One region of the Bordetella sp. FB-8 genome, then DNA from elsewhere that is predicted to be linked to it. Evidence: predicted binding sites of a transcription regulator. Region 1 holds the regulator's gene; the other holds the start of a gene.
The links. The regulator sigma-54, encoded in region 1, starts transcription at its own class of promoters, with help from an activator protein. The targets are predictions, from matches to a motif close to TGGCANGNAANCTGCTTT.
Positions count from the first base shown of each region.

Region 2: the regulator sigma-54 is predicted to act here: its motif matches at 3,996-4,013, upstream of H143_RS0101565 (TorF family putative porin).

Region 1 is NZ_KB907784.1:1,471,810-1,479,872, forward strand. It holds gene H143_RS0107015 (acyl-CoA dehydrogenase family protein) at 1-8, opposite strand, end outside; gene H143_RS0107020 (cupin domain-containing protein) at 48-440, opposite strand; gene leuA (2-isopropylmalate synthase) at 646-2,358, opposite strand; gene H143_RS21360 (hypothetical protein) at 2,787-3,416, opposite strand; gene rpoN (RNA polymerase factor sigma-54) at 3,480-4,916, shown strand; gene H143_RS0107045 (GNAT family N-acetyltransferase) at 5,004-5,528, opposite strand; gene H143_RS0107050 (helix-turn-helix domain-containing protein) at 5,542-6,102, opposite strand; gene H143_RS0107060 (zinc-binding dehydrogenase) at 6,268-7,416, shown strand; gene H143_RS0107065 (bacterioferritin-associated ferredoxin) at 7,598-7,873, shown strand; gene H143_RS0107070 (citryl-CoA lyase) at 7,966-8,063, opposite strand, start outside.
Region 2 is NZ_KB907784.1:317,337-325,399, reverse strand. It holds gene H143_RS0101585 (ion channel) at 1-70, opposite strand, end outside; gene H143_RS0101580 (DUF1841 family protein) at 82-507, opposite strand; gene icd (NADP-dependent isocitrate dehydrogenase) at 573-1,826, shown strand; gene H143_RS0101570 (bifunctional diguanylate cyclase/phosphodiesterase) at 1,864-3,825, shown strand; gene H143_RS0101565 (TorF family putative porin) at 4,077-4,862, shown strand; gene kdpE (two-component system response regulator KdpE) at 4,919-5,608, opposite strand; gene H143_RS0101555 (sensor histidine kinase KdpD) at 5,619-8,063, opposite strand, start outside.

The DNA of each region.
Region 1 (8,063 bases):
AAATTCATGCACGCTTCCTTTGAGCTTGTATCGCGGCGCGGTCGCCCTCAGGCCGGGCGCACCACGCGTTCGGGGGATTCTTCATAGGGCGGGGAATAGATGACCAGAATCTGCGCGGGTTCGTCGCTGACAACGGTGAAGACGTGCATGGCGTGCGGCGGGAAAAAGCAGCAATCGCCGGGACCGAGTTCTTTGCACTGCCCGTTCACCTGGGCCACGGCCCGGCCGCTGATCACGTAGCAGACCTGCTCGATGCCGGGATGGGCGTGGGGCAAGGCGCCCTTGCCTTTTTCGATCGTGCCGTGGATGACTTCCAGGTGCCGGGATCCGACGGTTTCCGGGCCGATCAGGCGGCGGTTGAGCGTGCCCAGGTGATTGGCGGGGTGATAGCCCGGCGTGTCGGCGGTGGACACGAAATACACGGGAGAATTGCGGGACATGCTTGCCTGCTCCGGTGGCCGATTTGGCTTGGCCATATTTTTTATGATGAATAAATATTCTATATATTGAATTTATAGGGGAAATATTCCGGCATGACTAGCTGCAGTGCAGCATCGGAAATAAAAAAAGCCAACCCGGGTAAGGGTCGGCTTTCGGGGAGGCAGGCCCGCGTCGGAAGATCGTCCCGGGGGCTGCTGTGAGGCTTTACGCGATCGCTTCGTCCTGGGCGGTTTCGGCGATCATGCTGCGTGCCGCCGCGCGCCGGTTCACCGCGCTCAGCACCGCGCGGAACGAGGCCGTGACGATGTCGCCGTCGATGCCCACACCGAAACCGGTCGGCGCGTCGCCTACGCGCGTTTCCACGTAACAGGCGGCGCGGGTATCGGTGCCGGTGCCGATGGCGTGCTCGGTGTAGTCCATGATGCGGATGGGCTCGCCGACTGCGGCGACGAAGGCCGCCAGCGCGCCGTCGCCGCTGCCTTGCACCGTGCGGCGCTGGCCGTCGTATTCGAGTTCGGCGGTGACCGTGTAGTGCTTGCCTTCGCCGGCCGACGGATTGCTTTCGATGCGATGGCTGATCAGCGTCCAGGGCGAGGTCTGCGCCAGGTATTCGCTGTCGAAGATGCCGTATACGTCGCCCGAGGTCACTTCGCGGCCGGTCTCGTCGGTGACGCGCTGGATGGCGCGTGAGAATTCGATCTGCAGGCGGCGCGGCAGGACCAGGCCGTGCTCCTGTTCGAGCAGGTAGGACACGCCGCCCTTGCCCGATTGGCTGTTGACGCGGATGACCGCATCGTAGCTGCGGCCCAGATCGGCCGGGTCGATGGGCAGATAGGGCACTTCCCATACGGCGTCGGGCTTCTGCACCGCGAAGCCCTTCTTGATGGCGTCCTGGTGCGAGCCGGAGAAGGCCGTGAACACCAGGTCGCCCGCGTACGGATGGCGCGGATGCACGGGAATCTGGTTGCAGTACTCGGCGGTGCGGCGCACTTCGTCGATGTCGGAGAAATCCAGGCCGGGGTGGATGCCCTGGGTGTAGAGGTTGAGCGCCAGCGTCACCAGGTCGACGTTGCCGGTACGCTCGCCGCTGCCGAACAAACACCCCTCGATGCGGTCGGCGCCGGCCATCACGCCGAACTCGGCGGCCGCCACGGCGGTGCCGCGGTCATTGTGCGGGTGCAGGCTGACGATGATGCTGTCGCGGCGCGCCAGGTTCTTGCACATCCATTCGATCTGGTCGGCGTACAGATTGGGTTGCGTGGCTTCGATGGTGGCCGGCAGGTTGAGCACCAGCTTGCGCTCGGGCGTGGCACCCCAGGTCTCGGCCACGGCATTGGCCACTTCCAGCGCGAACTCGGGTTCGGTGGTGGAGAAGACTTCGGGGGAGTATTCATAGCGCCAGTCGGTACCCGGATGCTGGGCCATGTACTTCATGATCAGCTTGGTGCCGGTGACCGCCACGTTCCTCACTTCGTCTTTGTTCATGTTGAAGACGATCTTTCGGAAGGCAGGGGCGCAGGCGTTGTAGAGGTGGATCATGGCGCGCTTGGCGCCGGCGGCCGCTTCCACCGTGCGGCTGATCAGTTCTTCACGCGCTTGCGTGAGCACGATGATGGTGACGTCGTCGGGAATGCGCTTATCGTCGATGAGCTTGCGCACGAAGTCGAAGTCGGTCTGCGAGGCCGAGGGAAAGCCCACCTCGATCTCCTTGAATCCGATCTTGACCAGTTGGTCGAAAAAGCGCAGCTTGCGCTCGACGGTCATGGGCTCGATCAGGGCCTGGTTGCCGTCGCGCAGATCGGTGCTCATCCAGATGGGCGGGTGCGTGATGCGTTGGCTGGGCCAGGTGCGCTGGGCGTAGTCGTCCGCGAAGGGGCGAAACGGGATGTATTTGGTGGCAGGGTTGGCAAGCATCATGTCGGGGTCCTCGGGTCTTGTGAATCCGTTGTACCGGCTGCTGGCCAGGGTGGCGGCCAGGGCAACGTCCGCTAGGCGGCGGTGCCGGCATCAGTGCGCACGATGGTGCGGGCTGGATTCTGATTTTTTACAAGTAGGGGCAGGCTTGTGGCAAGCTGCGCCGCGGCAGGGATGAGCGCGGCCCGGGGGCTGCCGAACACCACGAACACTAGGCTCGGCAACCGATCGCTAGGTGTAGGGATAGCGCTAGAGCGGCTGGGACAGCCAGGAGGAAAGAACGCGCTGCGACAGACCCGGCGCGGGCGTTGCCCCAAGCCGTGGTGTGTGCAAAAAAGGTGCGTTGCGCATTCATCTTTCTAGTCTTTCATATTTTTCGCGGCAACGCAAATTTTTGCCTGGGGCGGCCCGGCCGCCCCGGAGCCGGCGGATCAGCGCGTTCGGCTCAGTGTGGGCTCGGCCTGGCGCCGCGCCGCGCGCGGCGGCTCCTCGAGTCCGGCATCGCCGACGGCGCCCTGGTCGAGGATGGCGCTCTGCGCCCGAGTCAGGGCGATCTTGCCGATGCGGTTGCTGCGCAGCTCGCGGTGCGCGCGCTGCAGGTCGCCGACGGTGAAGGGTTCGCTGCGGTCTTGCCAGACCCAGCGCAGCACATCGGCCACCTCCTCGCACAAATTGGGGCGCAGCTCGGCTAGTACGCGGCTGTTGACCGTGTAGAGTCGGCCGGAGGCCAGGCTGGAGAGTATCCAGGTCTTGAGCGAATAAAGAACGATGAGCGTCCAGATGAGCGCAAGGATGCGCCACAGCCAGGGGTTGATGAATCCGTAGAGCAGGCTGACGGCCGACGGTCCCAGGATGTGCTGCCAGCTCAGTCCGACTCCCTGATCCAAGCTTTGGATCCAGGGCGAGGCGTCGTTCAATATCCACGATGCGACATAGATCCAGATGCCCGCGGCGATGACGATGCCCACGGCCAGGATGGCCAGGCGCGTCAACGACAGCTTGAAAAGGGTCTGGCCGATGAGGCGGCGGTCCTGGCGTATACGGTCGGGAGTGGCTGGCATGTCTGGCGTGAGAAGGTTGGGCATCCGGGCGGCTGCGCCCGATTGACCTATATGATTGTACCTATGAGCAATCGTCCCGCCCTGGAAATTCGTCAAGGCCAGCATTTGGCTTTGACGCCGCAACTGCAACAGTCCATTCGGCTGTTGCAGCTGTCGTCCGTCGAACTTGAAATGGAGATTTCCCAGGCGCTGATCGAAAACCCGCTGCTCGAACGCGACGACGATCCGACCCCGGCAGCCGAAGCGGCCGATCCGCAGCGCGAAGATTCGATGGAGCAGGCCGACGCCCCGGGCGAATCGGCCGAATCGCGCTCCGATGAGATGCCCGGCTCGGGCGGAGTGTATTCCGATGACGACGACGGCATGCCGCAGGCCGCGCACACCGATACGCTGCGCGAACATCTGCTGGGCCAGCTTGCGTTGACGCGCGCCCTGGCGCGCGACCAGACCCTGGTGGGCATACTGATCGACGAACTCGACGACAACGGCTACCTGGGATCACCGCTGGAAGAGATACTGTCTTGGTTGCCGCCCGAGCTCGATGTCGATGCCGACGAATTGCGCGCCGCGCTGATGCTGCTGCAATCCTTCGATCCGCCTGGCATCGGTGCGCGCGACATGCCCGATTGCCTGCGGTTGCAACTGCGCGACCCCGATGTTTCGCGCCTGCCGGAGGCAGCCGATGCCCGGGTGCTGTCCTGCGCGCGGCAGCTATGCGCCCAGCACCTGCCGCTGCTGGCGGCGGGCAACCCGGCACGGCTGCGCGAAGTCCTGCAGTGCGATGCCGACACCTTGCGTTCGGCCTATGCGCTGATCGTGCGGCTGGACCCGCGCCCCGGCCGCGCCTGGACCGTGCCGGCGGCCGACTACGCCGTGCCCGACGTGCTGGTGCGCAAGACCGGCCAGGGCTGGCGGGCCGTACTCAACAGCGCCGTGGTGCCGCGCCTGCACGTCAATGGAGTCTATGCCCAGATGCTGGGCAATCGGCGCGAAGGCGGCCATGCCGCTTTGCAGGCCCAGCTGCAGCAGGCGCGCTGGATGATACGCAATGTCGAGCAGCGCTTTGACACCATCCTGCGGGTGTCCCAGGCCATCGTGGCGCACCAGTCGGACTTCCTTACCCACGGCGCCGCGGCCATGCGTCCTTTAATACTCAAGGACATCGCCAGCGAGCTTGGTTTGCATGAGTCCACGATTTCACGCGCCACAGTGCAGAAGTACATGCTCACGCCGTTCGGCACCATGGAACTCAAGCGCTTCTTTGGCACGGGAGTAGCGACCGACACCGGCGATGCCGCTTCGGCCACGGCGGTGCAGGAGCACATCCGCAAGATGGTGGCCGAGGAAAACCGCGGCAAACCCCTGTCCGACAACCAGATCATGCAGTGTCTGTCCGAGCGCGGCATCGTGATCGCCCGCCGCACGGTGGCCAAGTACCGCGAGGCGCTGCGCATCGCGCCGGCGGCGTTGCGCAAGGCGCAGGCGCAGGTGATGCGTTAGAGGCCGGGCGCCCAGCCGGTTCCCTACTCTGGGTTGTCTTGGTGATATCCGTAACGGCGTAGTGGCTGCGGTACCGGATGATCCGCTCTAGATCCTGCGATACATATAGGTGGTCGCGTGTCTGGCCTCGCCGTCCGGGTTCCATGCGTAATCGGGTATCACGCCCGCGACCTCGAAGCCGACGCTCGCATACAGCGGCTGCGCGGCGTCGCCGGTTCGCGTATCCAGGGTGATGAGCGTCTTGCCGAGTTCGCGCGCGCGATTGATGGCGTGATTCATGAGCGCCCGGCCGATGCCGAGCCTGCGCGCGCGCGGATGGACAATCATCTTCGCGATCTCGCAGCGATGAGGCTGATTGGCCGGCATACACGTAAGCAACTGCACCGTGCCGACAATGTCGCCATCGTGCTGCGCGCCCAAGAGGATTCTTCTTCCGGCAACGACCTCGGGGCGGACGCCTTCCAGCCAGAAGCGGGCCGCGTCGTCGAGAGAGAGCGGTGTCATGAAGCCTATGGCCGCGCCCAGGGCGACGCTGTCGGCAAGGATGCGGGAAAACGCTTGCACGCTTTGTTCGAGCGCGGGACCGTCGATTTCGATGATGTGCGGTGTCATGCGGGGCCGTTCCTTATGCCATGGCAATGATGTATCGGGCGGGCTGGTGGCCAGTCTCGAAGCACGATGCGCCGCGCAGCCGGTACCGCAGGCAGTCGCCCGGGGCCAGCTCGTGCCGGACTCCGTCGACAGTGAGCACGAGCGCGCCGGACAACAGCACGAGATGGTGTTCATGGCCCGCGAAGGCCGGGCGCTCGTAGGCAATGCGCTGGCGGGGTTCGATCGCGCACTCGATCATTTCGAGCTGCAGCTGGCGGTTGGGGGGCGAGAGCGAGCGCCTCGAGTAGCCATGTTCGAGGTCCTGCCAGACACTCTGTTCGGCATGGCGCACCAGCGGCGGAAAGTCCGCCTCCAGCGGAGCCAGCAGTTGCGAGAGAGGCAGGACGAAGGCCGATGCCAGGCGGCCCAGCGTTTCCGCCGTGGGGCTTACCTCGCCGTTTTCGATCCGCGACAGGGTGGCCCGGCTGACGCCGCTGCGGGCGGCCAGATCCTGCAGCGTAAGCCCGCGATCCGTGCGTAAGGTGCGTAGATGCTCGGCGAGGGAACGGTTCTGATTGATCTTGGGTTCATTCATATATGGGAATATATCCCGTATATGGGAAAATTTGGGGCGGTTATTGGCCCCGGACCGTCTGCCCTTCGAGGCGTGCGCTGCGCCCGGGCCGGCTTTTGCCCGCATTGCATTGCACGTTTTCGATCATTCCCGTTCAAACCGAATTATCGTCTGGCAGATGAACGCATGGATACCTGCATCGGAGGTGGGAATATGGCCTGGACCGGACGCGAATTGCGATCCACGATCAACGAGGACGGCACGCTCGTCCTGTCGCTGGAACAAGTCGAATTGACAGAACCCGGCGACGACGAGGTCATTGTCCGCATCGAGGCGACGCCGCTCAATCCCAGCGATATCGGTCTGCTGCTGGGTCCGGCGGACCTGTCCCGCATCGTGTCCGATGCTCCCGGCGCACGCATCGCGTTTGCCGTGCCACCGACGCGCCTGGCGGCGGTCGCCGGCCGGCTGGGCGTGTCGCTGCCCGTCGGCAACGAGGGCGCGGGCCTGGTCGTGGCGGCGGGAAGGAATGCGGCCGCTCTCGAAGGCAAGCGCGTCGGCATGTCCGGCGGCGCCATGTACGCCGACTACCGCAGGATCGGCATGCACGATGTGATGCTTCTGCCCCCGGGCGCCAATGCCGCGGACGGCGCCTCCATGTTCATCAACCCCTTGACCGCCCTCGGCTTTGTCGACACCGCCCGCCGGGAAGGCCACAAGGCCATCGTCCACGCGCCGGCCGCGTCCAATCTGGGCCAGATGCTGCAACGGATCTGCCTGGCCGATGGCATCGCGCTGGTCAATATCGTGCGTTCCGAGGAGCAGGCCGCCTTGCTGCGAGGCATCGGTGCGACTCACGTGCTCAACAGCAAGGACGAGGACTTCGCCGCCCGCCTGACCGACGCGGTTGCGCAGACAGGCGCCACCATCGCTTTCGACGCGATCGGCGGCGGCAAGCTCGGCAGCGACATCCTGCTGGCCATGGAACGCGCCGCCGCCCGGCGGCCGGGCGCCTACAGTCGATATGGCACCGCCGTTTTCAAGCAGCTCTACATTTACGGCAGCCTCGACCCCGCGCCGATCTTGCTGGATCGCGCCCCGCTGGGCTATGCGTGGAGCGTGTCGGCGTGGCTGCTCTTTCACTACCTGTCCAAGATAGGCCCCGATGCCGCGCAGCGCCTTCGCCAGCGCGTGGCCGACGAGCTGACCACGACCTTCGCCAGCCACTACACGCGCACCATCGGCCTGGCCGAAGTGCTGCGGCCCGAGGTGCTGCGCGCCGTCGAGCGCAAGGCGACCGGCGAGAAATTCCTGATCGATCCACGGCAGGGCTGATGTGCCGCTGCCGCCAGCGGTCTCCTGTCTCCAAGGAGAGGCTTTGTGGCGCGGCATGGAAAGCGGCATGCCGGATCCGGCATTGCGTCCGAGCCCGGCCATGCCTCCTTGTCACGTTGCATTACATATTTTGGCCGCCTGCCCCTTGTCCGTGCAGTATACAAAGACGATAATAATTCGCATGTATATTTGCATCTGCAATGCCATCACCGAGCGTCAGGTCCGCGCCTGCGTCGACGCGGGCGCCGTATCGCTGGATGACCTGCAGTTCGAATTGGGCGTCGCCTCGTGCTGCGGCCGTTGCGCCAGCACGGCCTGCGAATACCTGCCCGGCGGACGCGCCTCCAGTGTCTGCGAGGTGCGCGATGTCACACGGCCGGTGAAACCGGCCGAGGTCCTGGTCGAACAGGGCCAGGCCGCCAACAGCTCGCCCATTCCTGTCGTCGCCGCAGCCTGAGGCCGGCGGCCATATTCTGCAGTCGCCCCTTTTCTGCGGGAGGCCCGGGCCCTGCCTGGCCGCGGCCGGTCGTGCAGGCACCGAGCGCCCGGTCATTGCCCCAGTTGATGAGACTTGCCCTTGCCCACATACGGAATGGCATGGTCTATGGTTTCCCAGATGAAGCGACCCGAGGGGCTTTGCTGTTCTT
Region 2 (8,063 bases), 1.2 Mb from region 1:
TTCGCGCGCGGCCCGAAAAACCGAGCGCGAAGCGCTTACTGAAGGCTGCGCGATGGCTCAATTCGCTCATTGCCGCGGGGTTCAGCGTCCGGTGCGCTGACGGATCAATTCGATATACGCTTCGCTGTCCAGCGGCGTGCCCAGGCGCTGGGCTTCCCACACGACCTGGCCCAGGCATTCCATGATCTCGTGCGCGGCATGATGCGCGTCGCCGCGGTTGACCAGCTTTTGATAGGCGGCGCGTATGCCGCGCGGGTGGTCGATGGACAGCTGCTCGGCGATGGCCAGATGCATCGACAGGTGTAGAAACGGATTGGTGCGCCCTTTCTCGACCGGATAATCGGCTTGGCCGGCCTCGGGGTTTTCGAGATCGGCGTGGTATTCGGGGTGTTCGATCACCCAGTCCAGCGCCATCGATTCCAGCGGGGTCAGCACCTCGTTGGCCCGGTGCTTGCGCCAGGTCTCGACGAAAAATTCGCGAACTTGCTCGCGTGAAGGATTGAACATGGGGAAGTCCTGCGTTACAGGCTGTATTCTATAGAATTGCCGCCGATTCCACCGGAGCCAGCCTCATGCCGTACCAGTACATCAAGGTCCCCGCCGAGGGCCAGAAGATCACCGTCAACGCCGACCAGTCGCTCGTGGTGCCGGACCAGGTCGTGATTCCCTACATACAGGGCGACGGCGTGGGCGTGGACATCAGCCCCGTGATGCGCGCGGTGGTCGATGCCGCGGTGGACAAAGCCTATGACGGCAAGCGCAGGATCCACTGGATGGAAGTCTATGCGGGCGAGAAGGCCACGCAGGTCTACGGCACGGACAACTGGCTGCCCGACGAGACCCTGGACGCCATCCGCGAATACGCCGTGGCGATCAAGGGTTCGCTGACCACCCCAGTGGGGGGCGGGATCCGCTCCCTGAGCGTGGCGCTGCGCCAGAAGCTCGATCTGTACGTGTGCCTGCGGCCGGTGCGCTACATCAAGGGCGTGCCCTCGCCGGTGCGCGAACCGGAAAAGACCGACATCGTCGTGTTCCGCGAGAACTCCGAGGACATCTACGCCGGCATCGAATACGCGGCGCAGTCCGATGAAGCCAAGCGCCTCATCGCGCTGCTGCAGAACGAATTGGGCGCGAAACTGCGCTTTCCCGACACCTCGGCGGTCGGTATCAAGCCCATCTCGCGCGATGGCTCGGAGCGCCTGGTGCGCCAGGCCATTCAATACGCGATCGACCACGATCGCAATTCGGTGACGCTGGTGCACAAGGGCAACATCATGAAATTCACCGAAGGCAGCTTCCGCGACTGGGGCTATGCCCTGGCGGTCGATGAATTCGGCGCACGCCTGATCGACAAGGGACCCATGTGCCGCATCAGGAACCCGCGCACGGGCCGCGACGTCATCGTCAAGGACGTGCTGACCGATGCATTCATGCAGCGCGTGCTGCTGCGTCCGAGCGAGTTCGACGTGATCGCCACCATGAACCTGACCGGCGACTACATCTCCGACGCCGTGGCGGCTCAGGTGGGCGGGCACGGCATTGCGCCCAGCGCCAATATGTCCGGTTCGGTGGCGGTGTTCGAGGTCACGCACGGTCCGGCCCGCAAATACGCGGGCAAGGACTACGTCAATCCGGGTTCTCAGATTCTCGCGGCCGAGATGATGCTGCGTCACATGGGCTGGCTGGAAGCGGCGGATCTCATTATCAGCAGCATGGAAAAAAACATCCTGGCCAAGAAGGTCACCTACGACTTTGCCCGCCTGATACCGGGTGCCGAGCAAGTGTCGTGCTCGGGCTTCGGCCGGGCGATGATCGCCAATATGTAGGCCGTCGCCGCGCCCGCAAGGTCCAAGACACGGAGCCATGACACCGAGAAAATTGCTGGCGGGTGCGGTCGGCCTCGTCACCGTCCCGCTGGATCGCGCCGATGTCGTGATGGCGCAGTATCGGGCGCTTGCCCAGCAGCTTCCGGTGATGCATCTGATCTTCATATCGAGCACCTGGATGGTGGCGGCGACTCACATGGCGTATGCGCCGTGGTGGCTGACGATAGCCGCGCCGGCGCTGCTTACCCTGGGAAGCGCCACGCGGATCCTGCATTGGTGCAGGACGCGCTGGACGGCCCCCACCGTCTTGACGGCAAGTAGGATGGTCGTACGCGCGAACTGGCTGTCCGCTCCCGTGGCCGCCGTATTCACGGCCTGGGCGCTATGCCTTTTTCCCTACGGCGGCGCCTATGCCCAAGCACACGTGGTTTTTTACGTGGCGATTACCACCATGGGTTACGTTTTCAGCCTGAGGCAGTTGAGATCGGCTGCGTTCATCATGATCGCCATCGTGAACCTGGAATTCGCCGGCTTTTTTGCCTCGACGGGTAGCCTGACGCTGATCGCCGTGGCCCTCAATATGGTGTTGGCCTCGATCATGTTCATGATCCTGGTTTTCCGCAATTATCGTGCATTCATCGACATGGTAGACGGGCTTCGGGCCGAGGAGCGCATACACAGGCTGGCGCACCAGGATGCGCTGACGGGACTGCCGAACCGCGCGTCGTTTCTCGAACAGCTCGAGCGCAGCCTTGCCGACCCCGAGGGGGCGCTGGGCCTGCTCTACATCGATCTGGACGGGTTCAAGTTCATCAACGACGGCCGAGGCCATCATGCCGGCGACGAGCTGCTGCGGCAGGTTGCCCGGCGGCTTGATGCGCAGTGCCTGCGCGCCCAGGGCATGTCGCTCGGCCGGATCGGCGGGGATGAATTCGCGGCGCTCCTGCGCAATACCAGTGAGAAACAGGTCGGGGGCATGGCGGCGCGCCTGGTGGACGCGCTTTCGGTTCCCTATGTTCTTGAAAAGGATGCGCAGGTACGCATTGGTGCATCGGTCGGATGCGTGCTGACCACGCGTCGCGGCGAAAGCGCCGCGGCCCTGCTGGCGCACGCCGACATGGCGCTGTACGCGGCCAAAGCGGCGGGCAAAGGAACCTACCGCCTGTTCACGGAGGATATGGAAAACCACGCTCAGGAGCGCCTGCGGCTGGAGACGCAGCTGCAGGCAGCGTTGCATCAAGAACGGGACATCTTCGTCTTCTACCAACCTATCGTTGATATCGCGTCGCGCCAGGTCACGGCCAGGGAGGCCCTCCTGCGCTGGCACAATCCCGGGCGCGGCTGGGTGTCTCCGCAAGAATTCATCCAGGTCGCCGAGGGCAGCGGATTGATCGACCAGATAGGCCGGTTCGTGTTGCGTCAGGCATGCCGCGAGGCGATGCATTGGCCCGATGGCGCGAGCGTGGCCGTCAACGTTTCGGCGGCGCAACTGGGGCGAGGCACTCTGGTGCCGGCCATCGTCGCAGCCCTCTCCGAGGCGGGGCTGCAGCCGCCTCGCCTGGAAATCGAGGTGACCGAGACCGCCTTGCTGCGCGAAGACGGCGCCGTGGTGGCCGAACTGCGTCAGGTCCGGGCCATGGGCGTGCGCATCGCGCTGGACGATTTCGGCACGGGCTTTTCATCGCTGGCCCACGTGCGGATTTTCCCTTTCGACAAGATCAAGATCGACGGCTCGTTCGTGCGCGACGCGCTGGATCGGCCCGATTGCGCGGCCGTGGTTCAGGCCATCGCGGACCTGGGCAAGAGCCTGGGGGTCACGACCGTGGCCGAAGGGGTCGAGACGATGGACCAGCTGGTTTGCGTCATGCAGAAAGGCTGCATGCAAGCGCAGGGCTATTTCTTCGGCCGCCCCGCGCCGAGCGAGGCGGATGCCTGCCGTATAGCCGGTTTCGATGGCGCGTGTGTCGAGGCGCCCAGGCATGGGCCGCGGCCCGCCTGAGACCGCCGCTTCCCAGGCCGTTCATTCGGCGCGGCCGGCATTGATCCGTGCCATATCGGTGCAAGTGGCTACGCGGTAGGTGCGTATTTCGGCCGGGCTTGGCACCGTCTTGGCGCCATTTGCCGGTACTGCGCTTGGGTGCGACTGCGTTTTGTGCGGCAACGCAAAGCTGGCATGTCACTTGCTTAAAGCTCCATGTCAGAGTGCCTCCGCACTTTGCGTTTTTGCCGACCGACAAGGAAAAACTCGCTATGCTGCCCCTCTCCCCTAAGCGCTTTGTCTGCCTGAGCGCAGGAATTTTTCTCGCCGCATTGTCTTTTCCCAGCTGGGCCGACGATACCGCCCCGGCCTCACAGGCTGCGCAGTCGGACTACACGCTGGTTCCCAACATCGGTGTGGCCAGCCAGTACCGTTACCGCGGCTTGATGCAGTCGGCCGGCTATCCCGCTGTCTCGGGCGGCCTGGATTTCACGCACAAGAGCGGCTTTTACTTGGGTAACTGGGATTCGACCATCCGTTGGCTGGGCAACAGCAACGGCCAGATCAGCGCACCGGTGGAAACGGACTTCTACGGCGGCTACAAGAACAGCATCAACAGTGACTGGAGCTACGACCTGGGCGTGTTGCGCTACCAGTACTTCGGCAACTATCCGTCCGGCACGGTCAGCCCCAACACCACCGAGCTGTACGGCGCTCTGACCTACAAATCGCTCACCTTCAAGTACTCGTACGCCACCAGCAATTTGTTCGGCGCGGCCAACAGCCAGCACAGCCAGTACTTCGATCTGTCGGACAACTACGACACGGGCGTCTGGGGACTGACGGTGAACTCGCACATCGGCTATCAGTACGTGCGCAACGTCGGCGGCGGTTCCTACTTGGACTGGAAGCTGGGCGCCACCAAGGATATGGGCCAAGGCTGGAGCGCCGCGCTGGCATATGTGCAAACCAACGCGCGCCACACCGTCTATACCAGCCCACAGGGCCAATATATGGGCGGCGCTGCCGTCATCGCCTCGATTACCAAGACTTTCTGATTCGGCGTTCCGGCGTTCCGGCGCTCCGGCGCTCCGGGGTTCCGGCGATCCGGCGATCAGGCAGCGAAGCGATAACCCACGCCGATCTCGGTCAGCAGATAAACGGGCTGGGCCGGATCGGCTTCCAACTTCTGGCGCAGGTGGCCCATGTAGATGCGCAGGTAGTGGCTGCTTTCCACGTGGGAAGGACCCCATACCTCGCGCAGCAGTTCGCGATGCGTCAGCACTTTGCCGCGATGCGCCAGCAGCGAGACCAACAGGCGGTATTCGATCTGGGTCAGATGCATCGGCTGGCCGGCGCGCGTGATGATGCGGCGGGCCAGATCGACATGGACGTCGCCGAAATCGACCTCGGCCGCGTTCGACGCGTCGCGGGCGCGCCGGCGCAGCAGCACGCGCAATCGCGCCAGCAGTTCGCCCAGGCCGAAAGGCTTGCTCAGGTAGTCGTCTGCGCCTGCGTCCAGTGCGGCGATCTTGTCGGTTTCCTGGTCGCGGGCCGACAACACCAGCACGGGCACTTCGGTCCAGCCGCGCAGTTCGCGGATCAGCGTCATGCCGTCGGCATCGGGCAGGCCCAGGTCCAGCACCACGGCGTCGGGCTGGCGCGTGCCGGCTTCGACCAGGCCGCGCTTGACGGTGTCGGCTTCGAAGACCTCGCAGCCCTCGGCCGCGAGTGCATCATGCACGAAGCGGCGGATGTGGGCATCGTCTTCGATCAGTAGTACGGTGGGGCGGTAGTCGAACATGGCGGCAGGATTAGCGAGGTTCGGGTTCCAGGGCCGGTGGCGTGCCCAGGGCTAGCGAGAACACGAAGCGCGCGCCCTGATGGTAATCGGGATCGACCCAGATACGGCCCCGGTGCGCCTGCATGATGGCCTGGCAGATGGCCAGTCCCAGGCCTACGCCGGGGGTGGCGGACTCGCTTGCGCCGCGGGTGAATTTCTCGAAAATGCGCTGCCGGTCGGAAAGCGGCACGCCCGGGCCCTGGTCGCTGACGGCGACCTGCAGCGCCTGACCTTGTATCGCTGCGCCGATGTGGATAGGGCTGCCCGGCGGCGTGTATTTGGCGGCATTTTCCAGTAGATTGCACAGTACGCGCTCGATCAGTACTCCATCGCATTCCACCAGCGGCAGATCGGACAGGCGGTCCACCACGACGGGCCTGCCAGCCAGGCTTTCCTTCATGGCGGCCAGCGATACGCCGACCAGCTCTTCGATCGACTGCCATTCGCGCCGCAGTGCAGTTTCCCGACTCTGCAGGCGTGCCATATCGAGCAGGTTGATGACCAGGGCATGCATGCGTCTTGCCTGCTCGCGCATAGCCTGCACTGTTTCCTGGGCCGCCTCGGGCAGGGAAATGGAATTGCGCACCAAGGTATCGGCCATGCCGATCAGGCCGGTCAGCGGCGTGCGCAGATCGTGCGATACCGCGGCCAGCAGCGCGTTGCGCATGCGCTCGGATTCGATGCCTACCAGGGCCTGCTGCGCTACTTCCACGTAATGCAGGCGCTCGAGCGCGATGGCGATGAGGGTGGCGTAGGCGTCCAGTTGGCGCCGCGTCTGCGGCTCGGCATAGAGCGCCCGTTTGGAGACGTGCAGAGCCAGCACGCCGCGCACGCGCATCGGCGCGCGCAGCGGCAGGTACAGGATCGGGCTGTTGCTGAGCGTGCTCGTGCCGATGCCGGCGGCCTGGCCGTGGTCGAAGGTCCATTGCGCCAGCGCCGGGTCGGGGTCGGGCATGTCGGCCGGCTTGGGCGCCCTATGCAATTGATCGTCCAGTCTTTGCACATACAGGGCGATTTGGGCGTTGAAGGCGGCCTTGAGGAAATTCTCGGCCGAGCCGACAATCTGCTCGGCCTGCAGGGCCGAGGACAGTTCGCGGGCGAATTCGTACAGTCCGCGGGTGTCGGCCTCGCGCTTGGCCGAGCTTTCGGCCTGGGCGCGCAGGCCCGCCGTCAACTGGCCGATGAGCAGCCCTACGCCCAGCAGCACGGCGAAGGTCAGCAGGTACTGCACGTCGGACACAGCGAAAGACCACAGCGGCAGCACGAAGAAGAAGTCGAACAATCCCACGCTGATCGCCGCCGCGAGCGCGGCCGGGCCGCGGCCGTGGCGCAGCGCCGCGGCCACGACCGCCAGCAGGTAGAACATGACGATATTGGTCTGGTGCAATGCTGGAAAGGCGAGGCTTGAGACCAAAGTTGCGATGGCGCAATAGATACCGGCCCAGGCATAGCCGTAGCGCGAGAGCGGCGCGTCGGCCTCGTCGGCTTCGGACGGGACGAGATCGCGCTGCGGCGCTGGCGCCGCTGTTGCGGCGATGCGCACGATATCCACGTCCGGACAGGCGCGCACCAGGGCTTCGGCCAGGCTGCCGCGGCGCCGCGACCATACTCCGCCCAGAAGCGCGCCGATCCAGGCGGACGACCGGCTGTGGATTTCATCGCGGCCGACGACGGCCTTGCTGATGTTGTGCCGGCGGATATAGCGCGTGATGACTTCAGTGGGGTTGTCGCCGGCCAGCGTCTCGATGCGCGCGCCCAATTGTTCGGCCAGCGCCATGGCCTGTTCCAGCAGGCGCTGGCGTGCCGGCGGCAGGGCGGCGATACGCGGCGTGGTCACGGTGATGACGTGCAGGTTGCATTCGAGCTGCCGCGCCAAGCGATGGGCGTTGCGCACCACATGCGCGGCCTGCGGTCCGGGGCCTATGCAGGCAAGCACCGTTTCGCGTGTGCGCCATACGTGTTCGATGGCGCGTTCGTCGCGGTAGGCCTTGACGTCGTCGTCGACGTGATCGGCCGTGCGGCGCAGGGCCAGTTCGCGCAGCGCGATCAGGTTTCCCTTGCGAAAGAAGTTGCTGCCGGCGCGTTGCGCCTGCTCGGGCACGTAGACCCGGCCTTCTTGCAGGCGGCGCAGCAGTTCGTCGGCTGAAAGATCCACCAGGATGATTTCGTCGGCCGCATCGAACAGGGCATCCGGCACGGTTTCCCAGACTTTGATGCCGGTGATGCCGCCGACTGCCTCGTTCAGACTGTCCAGGTGCTGCACATTGAGCGTGGTCCATACGTCGGCGCCTGCATCGAGCAGTTCTTCCACGTCCTGCCAGCGCTTGGCATGTCGCGCGCCGGGTACGTTGGAGTGCGCGAGTTCGTCGACCAGGATGATTTTCGGCTTGCGCTTCAGTGCGCCGGGCAAGTCGAA